3 regions of the Hydrogenophaga taeniospiralis genome follow, and region 3 is predicted to be linked to each of the others. Evidence: predicted binding sites of a transcription regulator. Region 3 holds the regulator's gene; each other region holds the start of a gene.
What was found. Region 3 encodes FNR, which switches genes on or off when oxygen is low (the NO sensors DNR and NnrR bind a similar motif). Its sites were predicted from a motif close to TTGATNNNNATCAA; they were not measured.

Region 1: KIH07_RS01420 (TraR/DksA family transcriptional regulator) is a predicted target of FNR. The motif match lies at 5,410-5,423, and genes of this name have one in related genera.
Region 2: KIH07_RS16320 (DUF2189 domain-containing protein) is a predicted target of FNR. The motif match lies at 4,706-4,719, and genes of this name have one in related genera.

What each region holds. Positions count from the first base shown of each region.
Region 1 covers NZ_JAHBAG010000001.1:297,849-305,296, forward strand. Annotated here, with positions in the region: gene KIH07_RS01395 (ProQ/FINO family protein) at 1-511, shown strand, start outside; gene KIH07_RS01400 (MFS transporter) at 508-1,776, shown strand; gene KIH07_RS01405 (FIST C-terminal domain-containing protein) at 1,904-3,208, opposite strand; gene KIH07_RS01410 (PhaM family polyhydroxyalkanoate granule multifunctional regulatory protein) at 3,252-4,376, opposite strand; gene KIH07_RS01415 (enoyl-CoA hydratase/isomerase family protein) at 4,411-5,250, opposite strand; gene KIH07_RS01420 (TraR/DksA family transcriptional regulator) at 5,517-5,876, shown strand; gene KIH07_RS01425 (hypothetical protein) at 5,931-6,380, shown strand; gene KIH07_RS01430 (VOC family protein) at 6,431-6,874, shown strand; gene KIH07_RS01435 (ABC transporter substrate-binding protein) at 7,050-7,448, shown strand, end outside.
Region 2 covers NZ_JAHBAG010000001.1:3,413,141-3,420,588, forward strand. Annotated here, with positions in the region: gene infB (translation initiation factor IF-2) at 1-1,237, opposite strand, end outside; gene nusA (transcription termination factor NusA) at 1,269-2,768, opposite strand; gene rimP (ribosome maturation factor RimP) at 2,848-3,438, opposite strand; gene KIH07_RS16315 (DUF2788 domain-containing protein) at 3,603-3,824, opposite strand; gene KIH07_RS16320 (DUF2189 domain-containing protein) at 3,842-4,639, opposite strand; gene KIH07_RS16325 (ABC transporter ATP-binding protein) at 4,741-6,426, opposite strand; gene KIH07_RS16330 (ABC transporter permease) at 6,423-7,448, opposite strand, start outside.
Region 3 covers NZ_JAHBAG010000001.1:3,934,783-3,942,230, forward strand. Annotated here, with positions in the region: gene thrS (threonine--tRNA ligase) at 1-467, opposite strand, end outside; gene aceA (isocitrate lyase) at 703-2,034, opposite strand; partial or broken gene KIH07_RS18910 (IS3 family transposase) at 2,414-2,535, opposite strand; gene KIH07_RS18915 (sulfite exporter TauE/SafE family protein) at 2,709-3,368, opposite strand; gene hemN (oxygen-independent coproporphyrinogen III oxidase) at 3,441-4,820, opposite strand; gene fnr (fumarate/nitrate reduction transcriptional regulator Fnr) at 5,000-5,719, shown strand; gene KIH07_RS18930 (hypothetical protein) at 5,819-6,112, opposite strand; gene KIH07_RS18935 (nitrogen fixation protein FixH) at 6,190-6,486, opposite strand; gene ccoG (cytochrome c oxidase accessory protein CcoG) at 6,529-7,448, opposite strand, start outside.

The sequences.
Region 1 (7,448 bases), 3.6 Mb from region 3:
CTACCTGACGGTGGTGGCTTCGGGCCTGCCGCGCCACGACCTCAACGGTCAGGCGGTGGAAGAACTCACGCCAGAGCAGGTGCACCACGCGCTGATCGAGGTGTTTCGCCGCCGCGGCGCGCGCAGCCGCGAAGACCTGCGGCCCAAACTGCGCCAGCGCATTCTGAAAGCGTTTGAGGCCTCCGGGCTGGAACGCGACGAATACGCCGAGCGCGTGCACGGCCGCGACGAGGAAGTGAACCAGCTCACCCGCGACGCGCTGGCCGAAGCCGCCCGCCACGCCGCGCGCGAAGAGGCCCTGCTGCGCACCTTCGAGGCCAGCGGAAAGACGCTCGCCGAGTTCGCCGACATGTACGGTCTGCACGTGCTGGACGCCAACCGCACGCTGGAGCGCGCCCGGGCCCGCCTGAGCCGGGCCACCACACCGGCCACCGAGGCCCCCGCCGCCAACACCGACGCCGCCAGCGCCGAACCCGCGACCGAACCCGGCGACCCCTCCCCCGCCCCATGAACCCGGCCCCGCCCGCCGCCACCGCCGAATCGCCCTACGCCTGGGCCCGGCTGGTGGTGTCGCTGGCGTTGATGACGCTGGGCGGCGCGGGCATGTATGCGGTCACGGTGGTGCTGCCGCGCATCCAGGCCGACTTTGACGTGGCGCGCGGCGACGCCTCGCTGCCCTACACGTTGACCATGGTGGGCTTCGGCCTGGGCGGCATCCTCATGGGCCGCTTGTCGGACCGCTTCGGTGTGATGGTGCCGGTGCTGGGCGGCTCGGTGGGTCTGGGCCTGGGTTTCATCGCGGCGGGCGCGGCCCAGAGCCTGTGGCAGTTCAGCCTGGCGCAGGGCCTCCTGATCGGCCTGCTGGGCACCTCGGCCACGTTCGCGCCGCTGGTGGCCGACACCTCGCGCTGGTTCACCCGCCGCCGCGGCATCGCGCTGGCGATCTGCATGAGCGGCAACTACCTGGCCGGCGCCGTCTGGCCACCGGTGATCCAGCACTTCATCGACCACGGCGGCTGGCGCCAGGCCTACACCGGCATCGGCGTGTTCTGCCTGCTGGTGATGTTGCCGCTGGCGCTGGTGCTGCGGCGCCGCCCGCCCGCGCAGCCCGGCCCGGAACCCGCAACCAAGGGCGGCCACCACCCCGCCGACGCACAGGGCGAGCGCCCGCTCGGCCTCTCGCCCGGCACGCTGCAGGCCCTGCTGTGTGTGGCGGGGGTGTCGTGCTGCGTGGCGATGTCGATGCCGCAGGTGCACATCGTCGCCTACTGCACCGACCTGGGTTTTGGCGCGGCGCGCGGTGCGGAAATGCTCTCGGTGATGCTGGGCATGGGCATCGCCAGCCGGCTGATCTCGGGCTGGATCTCGGACCACATCGGCGGCCTGCGCACCCTGCTGCTGGGCTCGGTGTTGCAGGGCGTGGCGCTGCTGATGTTCCTGCCCTTCGACGGCCTGGTGCCGCTGTACCTGATCTCGGGAATGTTTGGCCTGTTCCAGGGCGGCATCGTGCCGAGCTACGCGCTGATCGTCCGCGAACACTTCTCGCCCGCCCAGGCCGGCGCGCGCGTGGGCACGGTGCTCATGGCCACGCTGCTGGGCATGGCACTGGGCGGCTGGATGTCGGGCGCGATCTTCGACCTGACCGGTTCCTACCAGGCGGCCTTCCTCAACGGCATCGCCTTCAACCTGCTCAACATCGGCATCGTGCTGTTCCTGCTCAAGCGGGCCCGTGGCACGGGTGCCGGCCAAGCACGGGCTGGGGTTGTTACGGCCTGAGCGTTTGCCGTCAGTGTCACCGCCATGCAGAAGCGGTCCAACCCAAGGGCACCGCCGGGCCGGCTTTGCCGGACGGCCAGTGCCGCCCCCCTGAGGGGGTAGCGCGAAGCACTGCGGGGGTGTCGTTCTACGCGGGCATGGTGAACACGGTCAGCACGCCGGTGTAGCCGTAGAGCCTGTGGTGCGCGATTTCGCCGCCGGCGAAAAAGCCGACCAGGGGCACGTCGCCCAGGGCCCGGCGCACGATCTGCAGCTCGGCGCTGGGGGCGCCAAAGTGCGGGCCACCCCGGCCGGCGCAGCTCACGTACACCGCGCCGGCGATGCGACGCGCCGGGTGGGGCGCGGTCTCCAGCTCGTGGGCCGCCAGCGCCGTGGCCACCGGCAGGCTGAGTTCTTCGGGTTCGAGTTCCTCGCGGATCTCCGCGCACACCCGCGTGAGGTCGGCGCGCGCGGCCTGCGCGTTGCGTTCGCACAGCGCCAGCCGCGTGCCCGGGGGCGGCGTGTCGGCGATGGCGATGCCCCGGCGCCCTGGGTCCAGACCGATGATGTGGCGCACCAGGACTTCGGGGCCGAACTGGCCACGCGCCTGGCGCTCGCGCGGGCCGGCGGCGTCGGCCAGCCGGTGCTGCGGCAGGGTGAGGCCCACCAGGGTGGTGCGCAGCCGGTCGATGGCTTCCTGCGGCCGCTCCAGCGTGATGCCCAGGGAGCGTAGCAACACGTCCAGCGCCGGCTCGCCGTCGAGCGAGAGCACGAGGTTTCCTTCGATGGCGCTGATGCCGCGCTCCCGGTCCACCGGTTGCGCGCCCTGCGTGACGCGAGACACCAGACCCACGTCGGGCCCGAAGGCCACGCCGCTCAGACCGCCGTGAAACACGCCACTGGCCGCGCCATGGCCGCGCAGATTGCCCGCGCTGCTGAAGGCGAACTGCACGCTGGCGTCGCGGCTGCCCGCCAGACCACCGAACAGATACCCGCTGGTGGTGCGCTCGGCCACCTCGGCGATCAGCTCGGCCAGCTCGGGGGTGCCGCTGTCGGCGTGCACCAGCGCGGTGTGGGCCACGAAGCCGTCGGCCCCCGGCTCGCGCCCGCTGGCCGAGAGCGGGGCCACGCCGCTGAACACGCGGTACTGGTCGGGGCTGAGGTCGCACAGCATCACGGCCAGCGCGGGTTCGTCGAAGTACTCGACGTTGTTGGCCGACACCCCCACGCCCACCGTGCCGGCCCAGTCGGTCACCTCGGGCAGCTCGGCGCTGAGGTGCTCCAGGATGGCCCGGGCCTCGCTGGCGTAGTGGTCGGTGATGTAAAGCAGCGCCAGCGCAGGCGCCTTGGCGTGGTCGGGCAGCGCCATCTGCGCGCGCAGCTGCGCCAGCACCAGGGCGGCGGCCATGCGCCATTGGGGGTGGGTGGCGTGGGCGTAGGGAAAGAGTTTCATGGGGTATGGACCACGCCGCCGGCGCCGGGTTCAGTCCGCCCGATCAGCGTCGGCGTGCGCCGCGCGCGGCCTTGCCGGTGGCGGCTTTTTTGGCCGTCGCTTTCGGGGGCGCCGCCTTCGCCTTCTTCGCGACCGTGCGGGTGGTGGGGGCCTGGGCGGGCGGGGCCGGCTGGAAGCCGGTCATGGGGAAGAACGAGGTGGGCAGCGGCCAGTCGCCCGCGGACAGCGGCTGGACCGGCGCCGAGCGGGCAGCCGGTGCCGCGGCGGTGCGCGTGCGCGCGGGTGCCTTCCTGGCCACGGGCGCGGGGGTGGCCTTGCGGGGAGCGGTTTTCTTCGCCGCCGGCTGGGGCGTGCTCTTGCGCCCGGTCACGGCCCGCGCCGCCGCCTGGCCCAGGCCGCGCGTGACCTTGCCGGCCACGCCGGTGGCGGTCTTGACGGCCTGCTCGGTCAGGCCGCTGGCCACCTGACGGGTGGTGTCGAGCGCGGTCTGTTTGGCCACGTCTTTCAGCGCGCTGGCCGCGATGGTCTGGAACTGCTGGGACAGGGCGCCCCACCACTGCATGGGGTCCACCACGCCGCCCGCGGGCGCGGTGGCCTGGGCGGCGGCGGCCGGTCCTGCCCGGGTCTTGCGGGGCCGGGCTGCGGGCGGAGGCGCCGGTTCGTGGTCTTCCTCGTCCTCGTCGTCGGTGGTTTCGTCGGCACCATCCGCCCCCGCCTCGGCGGGCGGGGGGCTGCCGTAGGTGCGGGGCGGGATCTCGAGACCGGCGAAGGCGGTGTGGGCGGGGGCGGCGGCGGGCGCGCCACCGGTGAAGCTGGCCACGGTGTCGGCGGCCTTGATCTTGAGCGCGTTGGCCACGTCGCCCAGGCTGAAGTTCATGTTCTTCAGCGTGGCCAGGGTCATCTTCTGCACCTCCAGCGCCTGGATGGTCGCCCCCAGCGCCTTGGAATTCTGGTCGAGCCAGAAGTGCACGGCCTTGAGCTCTTCGATGCGTTTTTCCAGGTCCTCCACGTTGAAGGTGGGAGCCACCCAGTTGCCCAGGTTGGGCAATTGCGGAATGCTGTTGCCGATGCCTTGTGCCACGCCCCCGGCGGCCTGGCCGGCGAGGTTCTGCAGGAACTCAAAGCCCGGCACGAATTTGCCGAAACCGCTGCCCGATGTGTCGCTCATGAAGGTCTCCTGATGGGTCGTTCCGCGGTGGCTCTCAGCCGTCCACGCCGTAGCGGGGCACGCGCCGTTCCCGCAAGGATGCCACACCTTCGTGCACGTCGGGGCCTCCAAATCCCATGAATTCCAGGGCCAGCGAAGTGTCGAACGCCGGGCCTGCCTGGCGCAGCCAGTTGTTGAGCGAGTACTTGGTCCAGCGGATCGCGGTCTGGCTGCCGCTGGCCAGGCGGTCGGCCACTTCATAGGCCTTGTCGAGCAGGGCTTCATCGTCCACCGCGAGCGACACCAGGCCGATGCGTTCGGCCTCTTCGCCGCTGATGGGGTCGCACAGCATCAGGTAGTACTTGGCCTTGGCCAGGCCGCACAGCAGCGGCCAGACGATGGCCGCGTGGTCGCCGGCCGCCACGCCCAGGCGGGTGTGGCCATCGACGATCTTGGCGGACTTCGCGGCGATGGAGATGTCGGCCAGCAGGCCGGCCACCAGGCCCGCGCCCACGGCCGGGCCGTGCATGGCGCTGACGATGGGCTTGTCGCAATTGATCACGTTGTAGACCAGGTCGCGCGCTTCTTTCCAGACGCGGGTGCGCACCCCGAAGTCGCTCGCCATGTCCTGCACCAGCGCCAGATCGCCGCCGCCCGAAAAACCCAGGCCGCTGCCGCGCAGCACGGCGCAGCGCACGCTGTCGTCGCGCCCCACGTCGCGCCAGATCTCGCTCAGTTCCCAGTGGCCTTCGTGGCCGGCGGTGGGCAGCTTGCCGTTGCCCCCCGGGCCGTCGGCGCGCATCTGGATGTCGAGCACCGAGGGCACGCCCTCCACGGGCGGGCCACGACGGGTGATGGCGAGGGTCTGGTAGCGGCTGTAGTCCACAGGGGTCATGCTGGTCTCCGTTGCCGGGGTCTGACGCCCCGGGATCTGGGTGGAATGATCGGGCGATTCTGCCCCGTTTGACCGGCCGAACCGGCCCGATTCGCCGGAAATCCGCGCCACGGCATGGCGCTGGGGCGCAGGCCAAAACCGCGTCCCATCAGGTGGGACTTGACGTGTGTCAACGCCCCTGTCACGGTACAGGCGCAGTATGTCTGTCATGGCGCCGTCGCGAGCCATCGCCCGGAGCGCTTCCGAGAACCACGAGGAGAGCTTGCATGAGTCAGAACGTTTCCGACACTTTCGCCAACCAGCTGCGCGAGATGCGCACCGAGTTGCTGGGCCAGTTGCGTGGGCAGCGCGGCGGCAGGATTGGCCGCGCCGAGGCGGCCGCGGACGCCCGCGAGGCCAGCAGCGATGACTGGGCGCGGGCCGAGACCGAGCGCGACCTGGCCTTCGGGCTGGAGGAACGCGAGTCCGCCGAACTGGTGGCCATCGACGAGGCGCTCAAACGCATCGCCGACGGCAGCTACGGTCTGTGCATCGACTGCGGCGTCGCCATCGCCACCGCACGGCTGCACGCCAACCCGACCGCGTTGCGCTGCGTCGCCTGCCAGGAGAAGGCCGAGCAGGCCTGACCCCGACCGCACCGACCCGCGGCCCATTGCTTTCATTTGTTCAGGAGGTTTCCCATGCCCACTTTTCACGCCGTCGTCTGGATGGACCGCCGCGAGGCCCACGTGTTGAAGTTCGATCGTGAGCATGTCGAGTCCGAGAGCATCAAGTCCCGCTCGCACCACAAAGCCACCGGTGGCCACGTGGGCTCGCACCAGCTGATGCACGGTCGCGGCCCCGCGGCCAGTGGCAACCACTCCCCCGAAGGCGGGCACAGCTCGACCGACGAAAACTTCTACCACGAGGTCGCGCAGGCGCTCCAGGGCGTGCGCGAGATTCTGGTCACCGGCCCGGCCCAGGCCAAGGACGAGTTCCGCACCCATTGCCAGCACCACGAAAAGGACATCGCCAGCGCCATCGTCGATGTGGTCTCCGCCGACCACCCCACCGACCGCCAGCTGGTGGCCATGGCGCGCCAGTATTTCCTGAAGCACGACCAGAACGCCGGCGACCCCACGCAGCGCTGAGCCGCGGCGGCGGCGCTGCACATTCACGGGGGGTTTGCTATCCTGCCCGGATGCCGACCCACAGCCCTCAGACCCTTCCCGCCCGAAGCCTGTTCCACCTGGCGTTTCACGTCACCGACCTGGACGAGGCACGCCGCTTCTACGGTGGCGTGCTGGGTTGCGCCGAAGGCCGAAGCACCGACACCTGGGTGGACTTCGACTTCTTCAGCCATCAGATCTCGCTGCACCTGGGCGAGCCCTTCAAGACCACAAGCACGGGCCGCGTGGGCGACCACCTGGTGCCCATGCCGCACTTTGGTCTGGTGCTGTTGCTGCCCGACTGGCGGGCGCTGGCCGAGCGGCTGGAGCGCGCGGGCACGGACTTCGTGCTGCGCCCGCAGGTCCGTTTTGAAGGCCAGCCGGGGGAGCAGTGGACGATGTTCTTCTGCGACCCGTTCGGCAACCCTATCGAGATCAAGGGTTTTGCCTCGCTCACGCAGGTGTATGCCCAATGATGGCGGCGCGGGTACCGATGCGGTGGGTCGATGAGCGGCCCGTTCGCGGCGCCAGACGTCGCGACACGCGCGTCGGTTGGCCGGTAGCATCGACCCCCTGAACGTCGCTCAAGAGGCGCGCACCCAGCGCCCGAGCCTGCATCCCCAAACACCCCCATTTCCCCACCAAGCCATCATGTGTTCATCCTCTTCCTCCTCCGGTCTTTCGCGACGCACTTTCAGCGGCCTGATCGCCGGCGCAGCCGTGCTGGGCACACCCGCCTTGAGAGCCCAGTCGGGCAACCGGGTGGTGCTGGGCCAGTCGGCCGCGTTCACCGGCGCGGCCGCCCAGCTGGGCATCCAGTTCCACGCCGGTGCCAAGCTGTATTTCGACCAGCTCAATGCCCAGGGGGGCGTGAACCAGACCCAGATCGAGTTGCGCCAGCTCGATGACGGCTACGAGCCCGACCGCTGTGCGGAGAACACGCGCAAGCTGCTGGACGATGAGGTGTTCGCGCTGTTTGGCTACATCGGCACGCCCACCAGCGTGGTGGCGCTGCCGCTGGCGATCAAGGCCCAGACCCCGTTCTTCGCC
Region 2 (7,448 bases), 520 kb from region 3:
TGACCATCTGGCCGAGCTTCATCAACTGCTTGATGACCTCGGACGACTTCAGACTCATCTTGTGCGCCAGCTCGGCCACCGTGATGGTTTCCGGCACGTGCACTTCGATCACCTTGAACTCGGTCGGCGCCACGAAACTGCTCTGGCCTGCATCACGGCTATCGCGGTCGTTGCGACGGCCACTGCCACCGCGCGGACCACCGCGCCAGTTGGAGCGGCCGGCGCTGGTGTCGCCGCGGGTCTTGATCTCTTTCTTCTTGGCCGCATCGTCCTTCCAGGTGGAGGACAGGTTCTCGGACTTGACTTCCTTCTTCCCGGCCGCGCCCGGCGCAGCCACCGCGCCGGCCGCTGCGGGAGCGGGCTTGCCGGGCGTCCCGGCGGGCTTGTGCAAGGTGCCTTTGATGCCCGCCTTGGGGTCGGGCGTCGGCTCGGGCTTCTTGGCCACCAGGGTCTTGGCCGGGGCGGCCATCATGGCGCGGATGTTCGCGGCTTCGGCCTCGGCCTTGCGGCGACGCTCCAGCAGATCCTGGGCGCGCAGGTCCTCGGTCTTCTTGGCCTCGGCGTTTTTGTCGGCCAGCACACGGGCGGCCGATTCGCGCTCCAGCGAAGCGGTCTTGGCCTGGGTCTGCTTGGCCGCGCGTTCGGCTTGCGCAGCCTCGTCGCTGACGACGGCTTCTTCCGGCTGTGCCGCGGCGGCCAGGGCCGCCGCTTGCGCTGCCTCGGCCTCAGCCGCAGCGCGGGCCCGTTCGGCCTCGGCCTGGCGGGCCTCTTCGGCTTCGCGCTCCATGCGCTTCTGGGTCAACTCTTCTTCCTGACGGCGCAGCAACTCGGCCTGCCGGCGAGCGTCTTCCTCGCGCCGGGTCAGCTCTTCCGAATCCACCACCGGTGCAGGAGCGACCGGCTCCGCGACCGGTTCGGGCGCGGCAGCGATCTCGTCATCGCGCTTGATGAAAGTGCGCTTCTTGCGCACCTCCACCTGGATCGTGCGGGCACGTCCGGTGGCATCGGCCTGCTTGATTTCAGAGGTCGATTTCTTGACGAGGGTGATCTTCTTGCGCTCACCGCCGCCCGTGCCATGGCTGGCCTTGAGGTGGCCCAGCAACATCTGCTTGTCGGATTCGGTGACCGGATCGGTCCCGGACGTCTTGGGAACCCCGGATGCGGAGAGTTGCTCCAGCAAAACGGAGGTGGGCTTGTTCAGCTCGGCAGCCAATTCGGCGACGGTGGTACTTGTCATAGGTTCTTTTCTCCGCTGGGGCCTCCGCTGGTCAATTCGTGGATTGCGCTTCGTCACCGGTGAACCAGTGCGCGCGGGCCAGCATGATCAGCGCGGTGGCCTCTTCAGGCGTCTGTGCGGTGATGTCGGTCAACTCGTCGGTGGCCAGGTCGGCCAGTTCGTCGCGGGTGTGGATGCCCGCATCGGCGAGTTTGCCGATCAGCTCGGGGGTCACGCCTTCGAGGTCGCGCAGGTCCTGCGAGACTTCCTCGACGCTTTCTTCCCGGGCAATTTCCATGGTCAGCAGGGCATCCTTGGCGCGGGTGCGCAGCTCGTTGACCGTGTCCTCGTCAAAGGACTCGATCTCCAGCATTTCCTGCAGCGGCACGTAGGCCACTTCTTCGAGGCTGGTGAAGCCTTCCTCGATCAGGATGTCGGCGATTTCCTGGTCCACGTCCAGCTTGGCCATGAAAATCTTGCGGATGCCGTCGGCCTCTTCGGCCTGCTTCTGGGCCGACTCGTCGGCCGTCATGATGTTGATGCGCCAGCCGGTCAGCTCGGACGCCAGGCGCACGTTCTGGCCGCCGCGGCCAATGGCGATGGCGAGGTTTTCCTCGTCCACCACCACGTCCATGGCGTGGCGCTCTTCGTCGACCACGATGGACTGCACATTGGCCGGCGCCAGGGCGCCGATGACGAACTGGGCCGGGTCTTCGCTCCAGAGCACGATGTCCACGCGCTCGCCGGCGAGTTCGTTGGTCACGCCATTGACGCGAGAACCCCGCACACCCACGCAGGTGCCAATGGGGTCAATGCGCTTGTCGTTGGTGTGCACCGCGATCTTGGCGCGCGAACCGGGGTCGCGGGCGCAGGTCTTGATCTCGAGCAGGCCCTGTTCGATCTCGGGCACTTCCTGGCGGAACAGTTCGATCATGAACTCGGGCGCCGAGCGCGAGAGCAGGATCGGCGCGCCACGCAGGGTGAGGTCGACCTCCATGATCATGGCGCGCACGCGGTCCCCGGTGCGGAAATTTTCCTTGGGAATCATCTCGCCGCGCTTCAGACGCCCTTCGACACGGCCGCTTTCGACGATCAGGTCGCCCTTGTCCATGCGCTTGACGGTGCCGACGAAAATCTTGTCGCCGCGCGACATGAAGTCGTTGAGCAGCATCTCGCGCTCGGCATCGCGGATCTTCTGCAGGATCACCTGCTTGGCGGCCATGGCGCCGATACGGCCGATCGGCACGCTCTCGACCGGCTTTTCGATGTAGTCACCCTCTTCGATGTCGGCGATCTCGTCGCGCGCATCGGTCAGCAGCTCTTCGGCGTCCGGGTTCTGCAGACCGGCCTCATCGGGCACGACGAGCCAGCGACGGAAGGTCTCGTAGGCGCCGGTGTCCGGGTCCATCGCGACACGGATGTCCACATCGCCTTTGTAGAGTTTCTTGGTGGCCGAGGCCAGCGCCAGTTCCACGGCGCCCAGCACCACGTCGCGTTCGACGTTTTTCTCGCGCGAGATGGCATCGATCAGCATCAACATTTCGCGGTTCATATCACTCGCCCACCTTTCCGGATATCGTTTTCAAATTCAAAACAGTTGCTTCCATGCATTTCCACGCTGCGTGCGCCATTCAATGGGGCTCCGCCGCACCTGGGGCCTGCCGGCCCTTGAAATTCACAATGGGCGCCAACCGTGCCTGCTGGACATCGTCCAGCGCAAAGGTCAGCGCCTGCAGGGGCGGCGGCACGCGCTTCTTGCTCACGCGCTGCCCGGGCTTGGGTTCTGGCGCATCGCTCCAGACCACCTGCCACTGCACCCCATCGGCGGCGCGCTCCAGCGTGCCGCGAAATTTTTTCCGATTGGCCGAAACGTCCGTTCCCGTGGCACCGATCGGCGCTCTCAGGGTGATGTCCACCACGTGGCCAACGAAGCGGACGTAATCGATCTCGCGCTTGAGCGGCCGGTCAATGCCCGGCGACCCCACTTCCAGCCTCCGGTACTCCAGCCCCTCAACCTCCAGCAGGTACTGCAGCTGGCGGGTGATTTTCTCGCAATCTTCCACCGTCACGAAACGCTCAACCGGCGCTTCCTGCCCGTCTTGCGGGGCCTGCCATGGCCAGTCGATGGTGACCCGCAGCAAACCACTGGCGGAGCGTTCGAGGTCCACCAGGTCGTAACCCAGTCCGGTGACGGTTTGCTCTACGGTGTCTTGCCAAGCCATCTTGTGTGGTGTCTGCCCTGAGGGTTTGCGTGGAGGGAAAAGCGTTCGGCCAAAAAAAATGGGCCGGTAGTAACCCGCCCATTTGGTCGTGAAGCCGGGATTGTAACCCGTCTACTCCCCCATTGGCAAGATCACACGGCTGGCCAGGCCCCGAGGCGCCGGATTCATATCCCAAGCGCCCATTGGATGATGTTTTTGGCCAGGAAACCCAGCATGCCGAACGACAACACCAGGAAAAGAATGAAGGTTCCGAATTTGCCCGCCTTGGATTCCAGCGCCAGGTTCAACACGATGAACAGCATGTACAGAATGAACGCGCCGACACCGAAGGTCAGCCCGAATTGGGCGATCTGACCTTCGGTGTAGCCAAAAAGGGTGGTTTCCATGATGAAAGTGTTGGGATTCAGGTCGGGGTCGGCGCGGGCGCCTGGGGGGCGGGCGGGCGCTGGCTCAGATCGCAGTAGGCGTGCCAGCTGGCGTGGGCGATCACCGGGATGAGGACGATCAGGCCCAGCAGCGCCGTGAGCATGCCGATGCCGGCCAGCACGGCGATCACCAGTGCCCACAGCGCCATGGGGCCCGGATGGTTCGCCACCGCACGCCAGCTCTCGGCCACCGCCATGCTCACCGGCACCGAGGTGTCCACCAGCATCGGCAGCGCCACCACACTGGACGCATAGACCGGAGCCGCCAGCAGCGCGCCCATCAGCAACCAGACTTCAAACAGGCCAATGTCGCGCACCAGCACCACGTGGCGCAGGAAGTCGACCGGTTTCAGGATCGGTTCGGGCGACCACAGTGTGATCAGGCCCGCGGAGGTGAGCACCCAGCCGGTGCCCGCCAGCCCCAGCAGCAGGCCGAAACGCACCAGCCGGCCGTCGCCCGAGCGCCAGAGCTGGGCCACCTCGGCCATGCCCACGCAGCGACCGCTGCTGCGGGCCCGGCTGACGTGGTACAGCCCGGTGGCCAGGATGGGGGCGACGATGAGAAAGCCCGAAAACGCACCCGCGAGCCACCAGAACTGGTCGCGCGCGGCCCACAGCAGCAGCCAGCCGAAGGCCGCCAGCAGCAGGCCGTGGATCAGGCCCGGTGCCGGGTTGCGCCGCAGATCGGCCCAGCCCAGCGCCAGCCAGCGCAGGGGCGAGCGCAGGGTGACGGGGGCTGGCGAGGTGGTGGCCGGGGGGGATAGCCTGTCGTTCATGCTGATGTCCAGAAGACGGAGGGCCGGGCAAACCGCGTGTTGTAGCCGGTCGGCCCCCGTTTGAGGTTGATAAAAGTCAAGAGGCCACAGTGTGGCCCCTCTCAAGACGATGCTTGAACCAGGATGCGGGTGTAGGAATGCCCGGGCGATTCCAGCACGGTTTGCACGGGCCCTTGCTCGACCACCTGGCCGTCCTTCATGACCAGCACGTCGTGCGCCATGGCCCGGATCACGTCCACATCGTGGGTGATGAGCAGATAGCTCAGGCCGCGCTCGCGCTGCAGGCGCTGCAGCAGGCCCAGCACCTGCTTCTGCACCGTCACATCCAGCGCACTGGTCGGCTCGTCGAGCACCAGCAAGCGCGGCCCCACGATCAGCGCGCGCGCGATGGCCAGGCGCTGGCGCTGGCCACCGGAAAACTCGTGCGGGTAGCGCTGCAGCCAGTCGCTGCCGTGGCGCGGATCGTCCACCAGGCCCACGTCGGCCAACGCGACCACCACCCGCTCCCGCCGCTGGGCGGCAGTGAGTTGCGGCTGGTGCACCAGCAGACCCTCCCCCACGATCTGCTCGATCGTCATGCGCGGCGAGAGCGATGAAAACGGGTCCTGGAACACCACCTGGATGCGCTGTCGCAGGGCGCGGGCCTGCCCCGCACGCAAGGCCTCGGGCCAGCCCTGCCCCGTCACGGCCAGCTCGCCGCCGTGCGGCAGCAGGCCCAGCACCGCCAGGGCCAGCGTGGACTTGCCGGAGCCGGATTCACCGATCACCCCCAGGGTCTGGCCGGGCGCGATGTCCAGGTCGGCGCCCTGCACCGCCACGAACTCGCCTTTTCTGAACCAGCCGCGCACCCCCGGCAAGGGCACGGGGTACCCCACCCGCAGCCCCCGCGCCCGCAACACCGGCTCCGCCGCTGCCTGGGCCGTGGCCGCCACGTCGCGCTCGGGTTTGCTGGCCAGCAGCCTGCGGGTGTAGGCGTGCTGCGGCGCGCCGAACACCTCGGCCACGCTCCCCTGCTCCACCAGATGGCCGCGCTCCATCACCGCCACGCGGTCGGCGAACCGACGCACCAGATTCAGATCGTGGGTGATCAGCAACACCGCCATGCCGTGCTGGCGCTGCAGATCGGCCAGCAGGTCGAGGATCTGGCCGCGCAGACTCACGTCGAGCGCGGTGGTGGGCTCGTCGGCCAGCAGCAGCTTCGGACTGCTGGCCAGCGCCATGGCGATCATGGCGCGCTGGCGCTGGCCGCCACTGAGTTGGTGCGGGAAGGCGTTGGCACGCCGCGCCGGCTCGGGAATGCCGGTGGAGGCCAGCAACTCGACCGTGGCCGCCAGCGCCTGCCTGGGCGTGAGGCCCTTCTTGAGCTGCAGCACCTCGCCGATCTGGTCGCCCACGGTGTAGAGCGGGTTGAGCGCGGTCATGGGTTCCTGGAAGATGATGGCCACCTCGTCGCCACGCACGCCGCGCAACTGGTGTTCGCTCATCCGCAGCAGATCGCGCCCTTGCAGCAGCGCCGAGCCGCTGACCTCGGCGTTGTGCACCAGGCGCAGCAGCGAAAGCGCCGAAACCGTCTTGCCCGAGCCGGACTCTCCCACCAGGGCCAGCTTTTCGCCGGCCCGGATGGAGAAATCGATGCCGTGCACGACTTCCTGGCCACCGAACGCCACACGCAAACCTTTGACGTCGAGCAGCGCAGGGCCGAGCCCCGCCGCCGGGCCGCCCCAAGGCGGGGCTGCCCCCTCAGGGGGCCGCGAACCACGCGCAGCGGGGAGCGTGGGGGCGCTCATTGGTCGGCCTTGCGTGGATCGAGCGCATCGCGCAACGCGTCGCCCATGAAGGTCAGCAGCAGCAGCGTGATCACCAGCACGGCGAAGGTGGACATGGAGATCCACCAGGCGTCGATGTTGTTCTTGCCCTGGCTGAGCAGCTCGCCCAGCGACGGCGTGCCCGGCGGCACGCCCAGACCCAGGAAATCCAGCGACGTGAGCGCCAGGATGGCGGCGCTCATGCGGAACGGCAAGAAGGTCACGACCGGCGTGAGGCTGTTGGGCAAGACATGGCGCCAGATGATCTGCCAGTTCGACAGGCCCAGGGCACGGGCGGCCCGCACGTAGTCGAGCTGGCGATTGCGCAGGAATTCCGCGCGCACATAGTCCGACAGACCCATCCAGCCAAACAGGCTCAGCAGGATCAGCAACAGGCTGAGGCTGGGCGCGAACACGGCGGAGAAGATGATGAGCAGGTAAAGCTCGGGCATGGAGCCCCAGATTTCGATGAAACGCTGGAACGCCAGGTCGGTCTTGCCACCAAAGAAGCCCTGGATGGCCCCCGTGACCACCCCCAGCGCCACACCGATGGCGGTGAGTGCCAGTCCAAACAGCACGCTGACGCGAAAACCGTAGATCAATTGGGCCAGCAGGTCGCGCCCGCGGTCGTCGGTGCCAAACAGGTTGTCGCGGGTGGGCGATGAGGGGTTGGGCTCTTTCGCGAAGTAGTTGAGTGTCTTCGGGCCATAGGGGTTGGGCGCGTAGAGCGCCCAGTTGTCGCCCCGGCTCAGTTGTTCGCGAATGAAGGGGTCCAGGTAATCGGTGGTGGTTTCGAAGTCGCCCCCGAACACGGTTTCCGGATAGTCGCGCACCATGGGAAAGTAGGTTTGCCCCTCGTAGCGCACGAGCAACGGCCGGTCGTTGGACAACAGCTCGGCGAACAGGCTGGCCACCACCAGCACGCAAAAGATCACCAGACTCCAGTAACCCAGGCGGTTGCGTTTGAAGCGCTGCCAGGCGCGGCGGGAGGGGGAAGCGGCGGC
Region 3 (7,448 bases):
TTGTAGTGCTCACCCAAGCCTTTGAAGTACGCCACCGCCTCGTCGCGCGGCAGCACTCGACGCACCACCGGTTCGTCCTTGGCGGCCAGCTCGGCCATGCGCTTCTCGATCGCCACCAAGTCGTCGGGCGTGAAAGGCCGCTTATAGGAGAAATCGTAGAAGAACCCGTGTTCGATCACCGGGCCAATGGTGACCTGGGCATCCGGAAACAGCTCCTTGACGGCATAGGCCAGCAAGTGGGCGGTGGAGTGGCGAATCACCTCCAGACCGTCTGCGTCTTTGGCCGTCACGATGGACAGCGAGCTGTCCTGCGTGATCTGAAAACTGGTATCGACCACCTTGCCATCGATCTTTCCCGCCAGAGCGGCCTTGGCCAAACCGGCACCGATCGAGGCGGCAACCTCGGCCACGGTGACCGGGCCAGAAAACTCGCGTTGTGAGCCGTCAGGGAGCGTGATGTGCAACATGGGTGTCCAGAAACAAAAAAGCGCGGCAAGGGCCGCGCTGGAGTGGAGAGAAAGAAAAGAGAATCGGGCAGGCGCGAACTGCTGGCCTTAAAGGGCCTGGAGAAGCTTCTCCTGAGTTCGCGGTGTCATAACCAGATTGCCTTTCTCGCTCTTGCTGATTCGAAGAGCTTGAATTTTCCCACAAAAAAGCCCGGGACAGGCCCGGGCTTCGTCTCCTCACCGCTCGGGGGCGCTTTTAGTGGAACTGCTCTTCTTCGGTCGAGCCGGTCAAGGCTTTCACGGAAGACGAACCGCCTTGGATCACCGTGGTGACGTCGTCAAAGTAGCCCGCGCCGACTTCCTGCTGGTGCGACACGAAGGTGTAGCCCTTCTCGCGCGCGGCGAACTCAGGCTCCTGCACCATCTCCGTGTAGTGCTTCATGCCTTCGCCACGGGCATAGGCATGGGCGAATTGGAAGGTGTTGAACCAGTTGATGTGGATACCGGCCAGCGTGATGAACTGGTACTTGTAGCCCAGCGCAGCCAGATCCTCCTGGAAGGAGGCAATCTGCTTGTCGTCCAGGTTCTTCTTCCAGTTGAAGGACGGCGAGCAGTTGTAGGACAACAGCTTGCCAGGGCAGGCGCCTTGCACGGCCTGGGCGAACTCGCGGGCAAAGCCGATGTCGGGCACGCCGGTTTCGCACCACACCAGATCGGCGTAGGGAGCGTAGGCAATGCCGCGGCTGATGGCCTGCTCCAGGCCGTTCTTGACGCGGTAGAAGCCTTCTTGCGTGCGCTCGCCGGTCAGGAAGGGCTTGTCGTTGGCATCGTGGTCGCTGGTGATCAGGTTGGCGGCTTCGGCATCGGTACGGGCCAGCACAATGGTGGACACCCCCATCACGTCGGCGGCGAAGCGCGCGGCGATCAGCTTTTCGCAGGCTTCCTGCGTGGGCACGAGCACCTTGCCACCCATGTGGCCGCACTTCTTCACAGCGGCCAGCTGGTCCTCAAAGTGCACGCCGGCGGCACCGGCGGCGATCATGTTCTTCATCAGTTCGAAGGCGTTGAGCACACCACCAAAACCAGCCTCGGCATCCGCCACGATGGGCAAGAAGTAGTCGATGAACTCAGGGCTGCCCGGCTCAATGCCACGGCCCCACTGGATCTCGTCGGCGCGCTTGAAGGTGTTGTTGATGCGGCGGACCATGGTGGGCACCGAGTCGTAGGCGTAGAGCGACTGGTCGGGGTACATGGTTTCGCTGGTATTGCCATCGGCGGCGACTTGCCAGCCCGACAGGTACACGGCCTCCAGACCCGCCTTGGCCTGCTGCATGGCCTGACCGGCGGAGATGGCGCCAAAGGCGTTGACGTAGCCCTTCTTGGCGCCGCCGTTGACCTTGTCCCACAGCTTCTCGGCGCCACGCTTGGCCAGCGTGTGCTCTACCTGCATGCTGCCGCGCAGACGCACGACGTCCGCTGCGGAATAGCCACGCTTCACGCCCTTCCAGCGGGGGTTGGTTGCCCAGTCCTTTTCCAGGGCGTCGATCTGCTGCTGACGGCTCAGTTGCTCGTTGAGGGATTGGGGCATGTGTTCACTCCATGAGGTTGATTGAAAGGGGTCGGCGGGTGCGTTCGAGAACGCGATGCCGGTGAAGAGACTTTAAGTCTTATAGAAGACTTTGAAAAGCTCTTATGTCTTATATAAGACAAATATTTTTCTTTTTAAATTCAACAACTTTCTATCATAATTTCTCAATGCGAAAACATTTCTCTCGTATTGAGAAAATTTCTTGCGGCGCACCATTTCATGATTTCATATAGAGAAAATTGATTCTCTCATCCTGAGATGGTCAGAGTCCCTTCTTCTTTCTTTCAGGGTTCTGCTCTTGACAGGACATCGGATCCCTCTGCCCCCTGCGCGACCTCTTCCGCACGCAACAAGCATCGGCGTGTTCCAAGCATGACGTGAGACGCTCGCGCTCGCCGCCGGTCAAGCCATCGCGCAGGCCGGCATCGATCTCTCCGCGCTTGCCCCATTCGAGCAAGTCCGCGACACGCAGCCAATATGGGCGGCCATCGATTCGACGGCCTCGCGGGCGGGTGTATTTACGTCATGCCCCATCAGCAATGATGGCCATTGCCGTGCCGTTCACGGGGGAACCACTGACTACATCACAGAAAATTGCGTTTGCCATCGCGCCCGACTCGGCCCGGTGTTGGCAACGCTTCCAGAACGATGAACTTAAGCGACCTGAAACAAAGTCAAGCGCACCACAGCCCTGTCGGATGCGTGATGCCCATCCACAGCGCCCAGCCAGACGTGGCCGCCAGCGCCAATCCAGCCAAACGGATTCCCCATGCGCCCGAGCGGCCACCACGCAGACGCAGCAGCAACCACGGTGCAGCGGTCAGCGAGACAGAGGTTCCAAGGGAGAACAGCGCCATGATGGCCGCGCCCTCCAGCGCATTGGCCGAGAGCGACGCCACCAACAGCGCCGAATACAACAGGCCACAAGGCATGAGTGCCCAGGCAACGCCCAGCACCACCGGAGCACGCTGCCCCAATGTGGTCAGTACGGGCCTGGCTTTGCGCCAGACGGTTTGCCCCAGATTTTCGATCCATGCCGGCTGGCGCGCCTGCCAGATCAGCACGGCCCCCAGCACCAACGCCCCGACATGAAACATGGTCCAGACCGGACGTATGGCGGTGGTATTCGTGCCCAACCATGCCAGCCCTTGCACCGAGCCGGCGGCAAAGGCACCGAACAAGGCATAGCCGACCATGCGACTGAGCTGGAACGTCCACAAGGCGCGCGTGCTCCGCTCACCAGCGGCACGACCGATGCCTGCGCAGGCCGCGCCACACATGGCGACGCAGTGGGGCCCGCCGGCCAGGCCCATGAAAAGGGCCGTGATCGCCATTGAAGTCTGCATGAGGGCACTGTAGCGCAGTCGGCAGCCCAGGGTGCTTCGGGCTTCGAGTCAAACAAGCGATCAGATGATCTTGGAGAAACGTGCCCGGTCCTGGTCCACCTGCAGGTTCTTGTCGAACACCATGGCAATGGCCCGCACCAAGAACCAGCCCGTGGCCGTCACCTGCACACCACTGTCGTCGATGGTGACCAGCCCATGTTCGGCCAACCCGGCCAGCGCCTCCAGTTCGCGTGCGAAATAGGTCTTGAAATCGATCAGGTGTCCAAGTTCGATCGATTCGTATTGGAGCTGTCCCTGGCACATGATGGACATGATCACCGACCGGCGCAGCAGATCATCGCGGGTCAAGGCCAACCCACGCACGATCGGCAGTCGCCCCTGATCGAGCGCGTCGTAATACTCCTCCAGCGTCTTGGCGTTTTGGCTGTAGGTGGCACCAATGCGACCGATGGCCGAAACACCCAGCGCGATCAGGTCACAGTCTGGCTGGGTGCTGTAACCCTGGAAGTTTCGGTGCAAGCGCCCCTGCCGCTTGGCCACGGCCAGCGCATCGGTCGGCAAGGCAAAGTGATCCATGCCAACATAAACGTATCCAGCGCCCATCAGCGCATCGAGCGAGGCCGACAGCATGGACAGCTTGTCACCGCCGCTGGGAAGCTCCGCAGAGATGATGCGTCGCTGAGGCTTGAAACGCGAGGGCAGATGCGCATAGGCGTAGAGCGCAATGCGATCCGGGCGCAGGGCATTGACTTGCGCCAGCGTGCGGGAGAACGACTCGGGCGTCTGCAGAGGCAGGCCGTAAATCAGATCGACATTGACCGACTCAAACCCGATCTTGCGCGCCGTGTCCACCAGCGCGAACACCTGCTCGGCCGGCTGTACGCGGTGGACCGCCTTTTGCACAGCGGGGTCAAAGTCCTGCACGCCAAAGCTCAGGCGGTTGAAACCCAGTCTGGCCAGGGTCTGCAGGCGCTGGTCGGTGACGGTTCGGGGATCGACCTCGATCGAGTATTCGCCGCCTGGCACCAGTGTGAAGTTTCGCCGGATCATGGCCATGAGGTCTTCGAGTTCGGCGTCCGAGAGGAAAGTGGGTGTGCCGCCCCCCAGGTGCAACTGCGAAACACTGTGCCCCTGACCGAAATGCTGGACCTGAAGATCGACTTCACGCGACAGGTAGCGCAGATACTCGGCGGCGCGCTCATGGTGCTTGGTGATGACCTTGTTGCAGGCGCAGTAATAACAAACCGACTCGCAGAACGGGATGTGCACGTAGAGAGACAGGGGCAACGCCATCGACCCGGCCCGGCGTTGCTCCAGCGCCTGGACATAGTCCTGCTCGGTGAAGGCCTCAACGAAACGATCAGCGGTCGGATAAGAGGTGTAACGCGGTCCGGGGACGTCGAATCGCTTGAGCAATTCGTTGGAAATGGCATGACTCACAAACAATTCTCCAGTTCTTCAGCTTTACTGTGCATCATGCACAGGGCTAGCCCCTTGATCTTGATCAAGCCCACCCGTCATACTCGGGTTGACCCTGAGTTCCCGTCTCTGGAAACCGATGCTCGCTCGACAGGCTGCGGAACCATGGGGTAAGCTCGGGCTGCAATTCCGGGAAAAATATGGACGTTCATAGCATCAAAGTCGCCTGTTCAAGCTGCAACCTGCGCGAGTTGTGCTTACCCATGGGATTGAATTCCGAAGAGATGGACAAGCTCGACAGCGTGATTTCTTCGCGACGCAGGATCAAGCGCGGAGCGGCGCTGTTCAACACCGGTGACAAATTCACCTCGTTGTATGCGGTTCGTTCAGGTTTCTTCAAGACCTGTGTGACCACGGCTGACGGCCGGGACCAGGTCACGGGCTTCCAGATGACAGGCGAAATCATTGGTCTGGACGGCATCGTCAGTGACCACCATTCCTGCGATGCGATTGCGCTGGAGGACGCCGAGGTCTGCGTCATGCCGTTTGACGATGTCGAGCAGCTGTCGAGAGAGTTCACAACCCTGCAGCACCATGTGCACAAGATCATGAGCCGTGAGATCGTGCGCGATCACAGCGTCATGTTGTTGTTGGGCAGCATGAGGGCGGAAGAGCGGCTGGCCGCCTTCCTGCTCAATCTGGTACAGCGCCTGCATGCCCGAGGCTTCTCGCAGTCGGAGCTGATTCTTCGCATGACCCGGGAAGAAATCGGGAGCTACCTCGGCATGAAGCTTGAGACGGTGAGCCGCACGTTCTCGAAGTTCGTCGAGGAAGGCACGATCGAGGTCAAGCAACGCTACGTTCACATCAAGAACACCGACGCGCTCAAACAGATCGTCAACCCACAGTCCTGTCGCTGAACTCAGGCAGCGGCTTCTGGCCCGCATCCGACACACCCCAAAAATCAAGCCCCGCCGAGACTGCTCGGGCGGGGCTTGATTTTTGAGCAACAAACTGCTTCAGGAACACGAACCGTTCTTGGCGCAGTCGCGAGGTCGCTCCTCCAGCGGAACGGGGCAACGGTTGACCTCGAACGGGGACATGGACAAAAGCGCCGTGAGTGAGCTCGACACCATGGTCACCACCCAGAAAACAAAGAAGGCCATTGTGTAGACAGCCTGTCTGGACATCTCGAGTGGTTGCCCGAACCAGTGCAGATCACTGGGATCGACCATGGCAAACACGATCATCTCCAGTACGGCGGCCACCAGAAAAGCCGGCCATGCAATCCACATCCATCGCTGAGCCCACATTGTTTTGTCTCCTTGGGTTCCGTCGCTGACTCGGGAGTTGTCGTGATGCGCCTCACGAAGATCTAATCATCACACACCTATTCGTCGGTTGGAACCACCGGCGAGGCCGCATGATTGCGCGCCTGGTGGGCGGGCTGCAGCTGGATCAGCGCGTCAATGCGGGCCTGCCCTTGCAGCGACCGCGCGGCCTGGAGATTGCGCTCGTAGTCTTCCTTGTCGAGCACAGGATCGGCGCCCTTCACCGCAATGACTGCGGTGATGATGCTCGCGACCACCACCAGCAATGGTCCCCCCACCACCAGCCACATGTGTGGAACGCGCCACCAGGAGACAGAAGGCTTAGGGTCCGGATTTTTGAGGGTTGCGGTATTCATTGAAGACTCCAGAGTGGTCGGTGGATGGGCGACGTCCGCATTTCAGCGCGGGATAAGAAAGGCTGCTTTTTCGGTTACCTGGGATGCCTCATCCCCTGTGGACCGGATCTCGAAGTGGATCGGGTGGGACCCGCTGGGTGCCGTATCGGGTGGCACCTGCACCCGCAGCACCGCAGACCGGACTTCCGTGGGCAACACTTCAATCTCGGCTTCCGACGCGATGGTGATGCCCTGCAACCCCGACACGCTGATCACGTAGCGCTGCGTGCTTTCGGTCGCATTCATGACCTGCAGCCTGAACACGTTTTCGATGCGCCCCTGCTCCACCATGCGAGCCAGCACGCCGCGATCACGAATGACGTCGACCTTGAGGGGGGTGCGCAAGAAGAGGCTGATCATCACGGCGAGGGTGATGGTCAGCAGAATGCCGGAATACACCAAGACCCTTGGGCGCATCGCGCGGCGGATCATCTGCTGGGTGCTCCACCCTTGCGCCATGCCATTTTGCGTGGAGTATTTGATAAGGCCACGTGGATAGCCCACCTTGTCCATCACCTCATCGCAGACATCGATGCAAGCCCCGCAACCGATGCACTCGTATTGCAGACCTTTTCGAATGTCGATCCCGGTGGGACAGACCTGCACACACAAGGTGCAATCCACACACGCACCCAGGCCCAGGGCTTTCGGGTCCGCCTTCTTGGAACGCGGTCCACGCGGCTCACCACGTTTCTCGTCGTAAGTGACGATCATCGTGTCCTTGTCGAACATCGCGCTCTGGAAGCGCGCATAGGGGCACATGTACTTGCAGACCTGTTCGCGCATGAAGCCGGCATTGCCATAGGTGGCAAACCCGTAGAAGAAGATCCAGAAGGTTTGCCAAGGGCCGAGGGACGCCGCCAGGGACAGCGAGGTCAGCTCACGAATCGGCGTGAAGTAGCCCACGAACGTGAAGCCGGTCC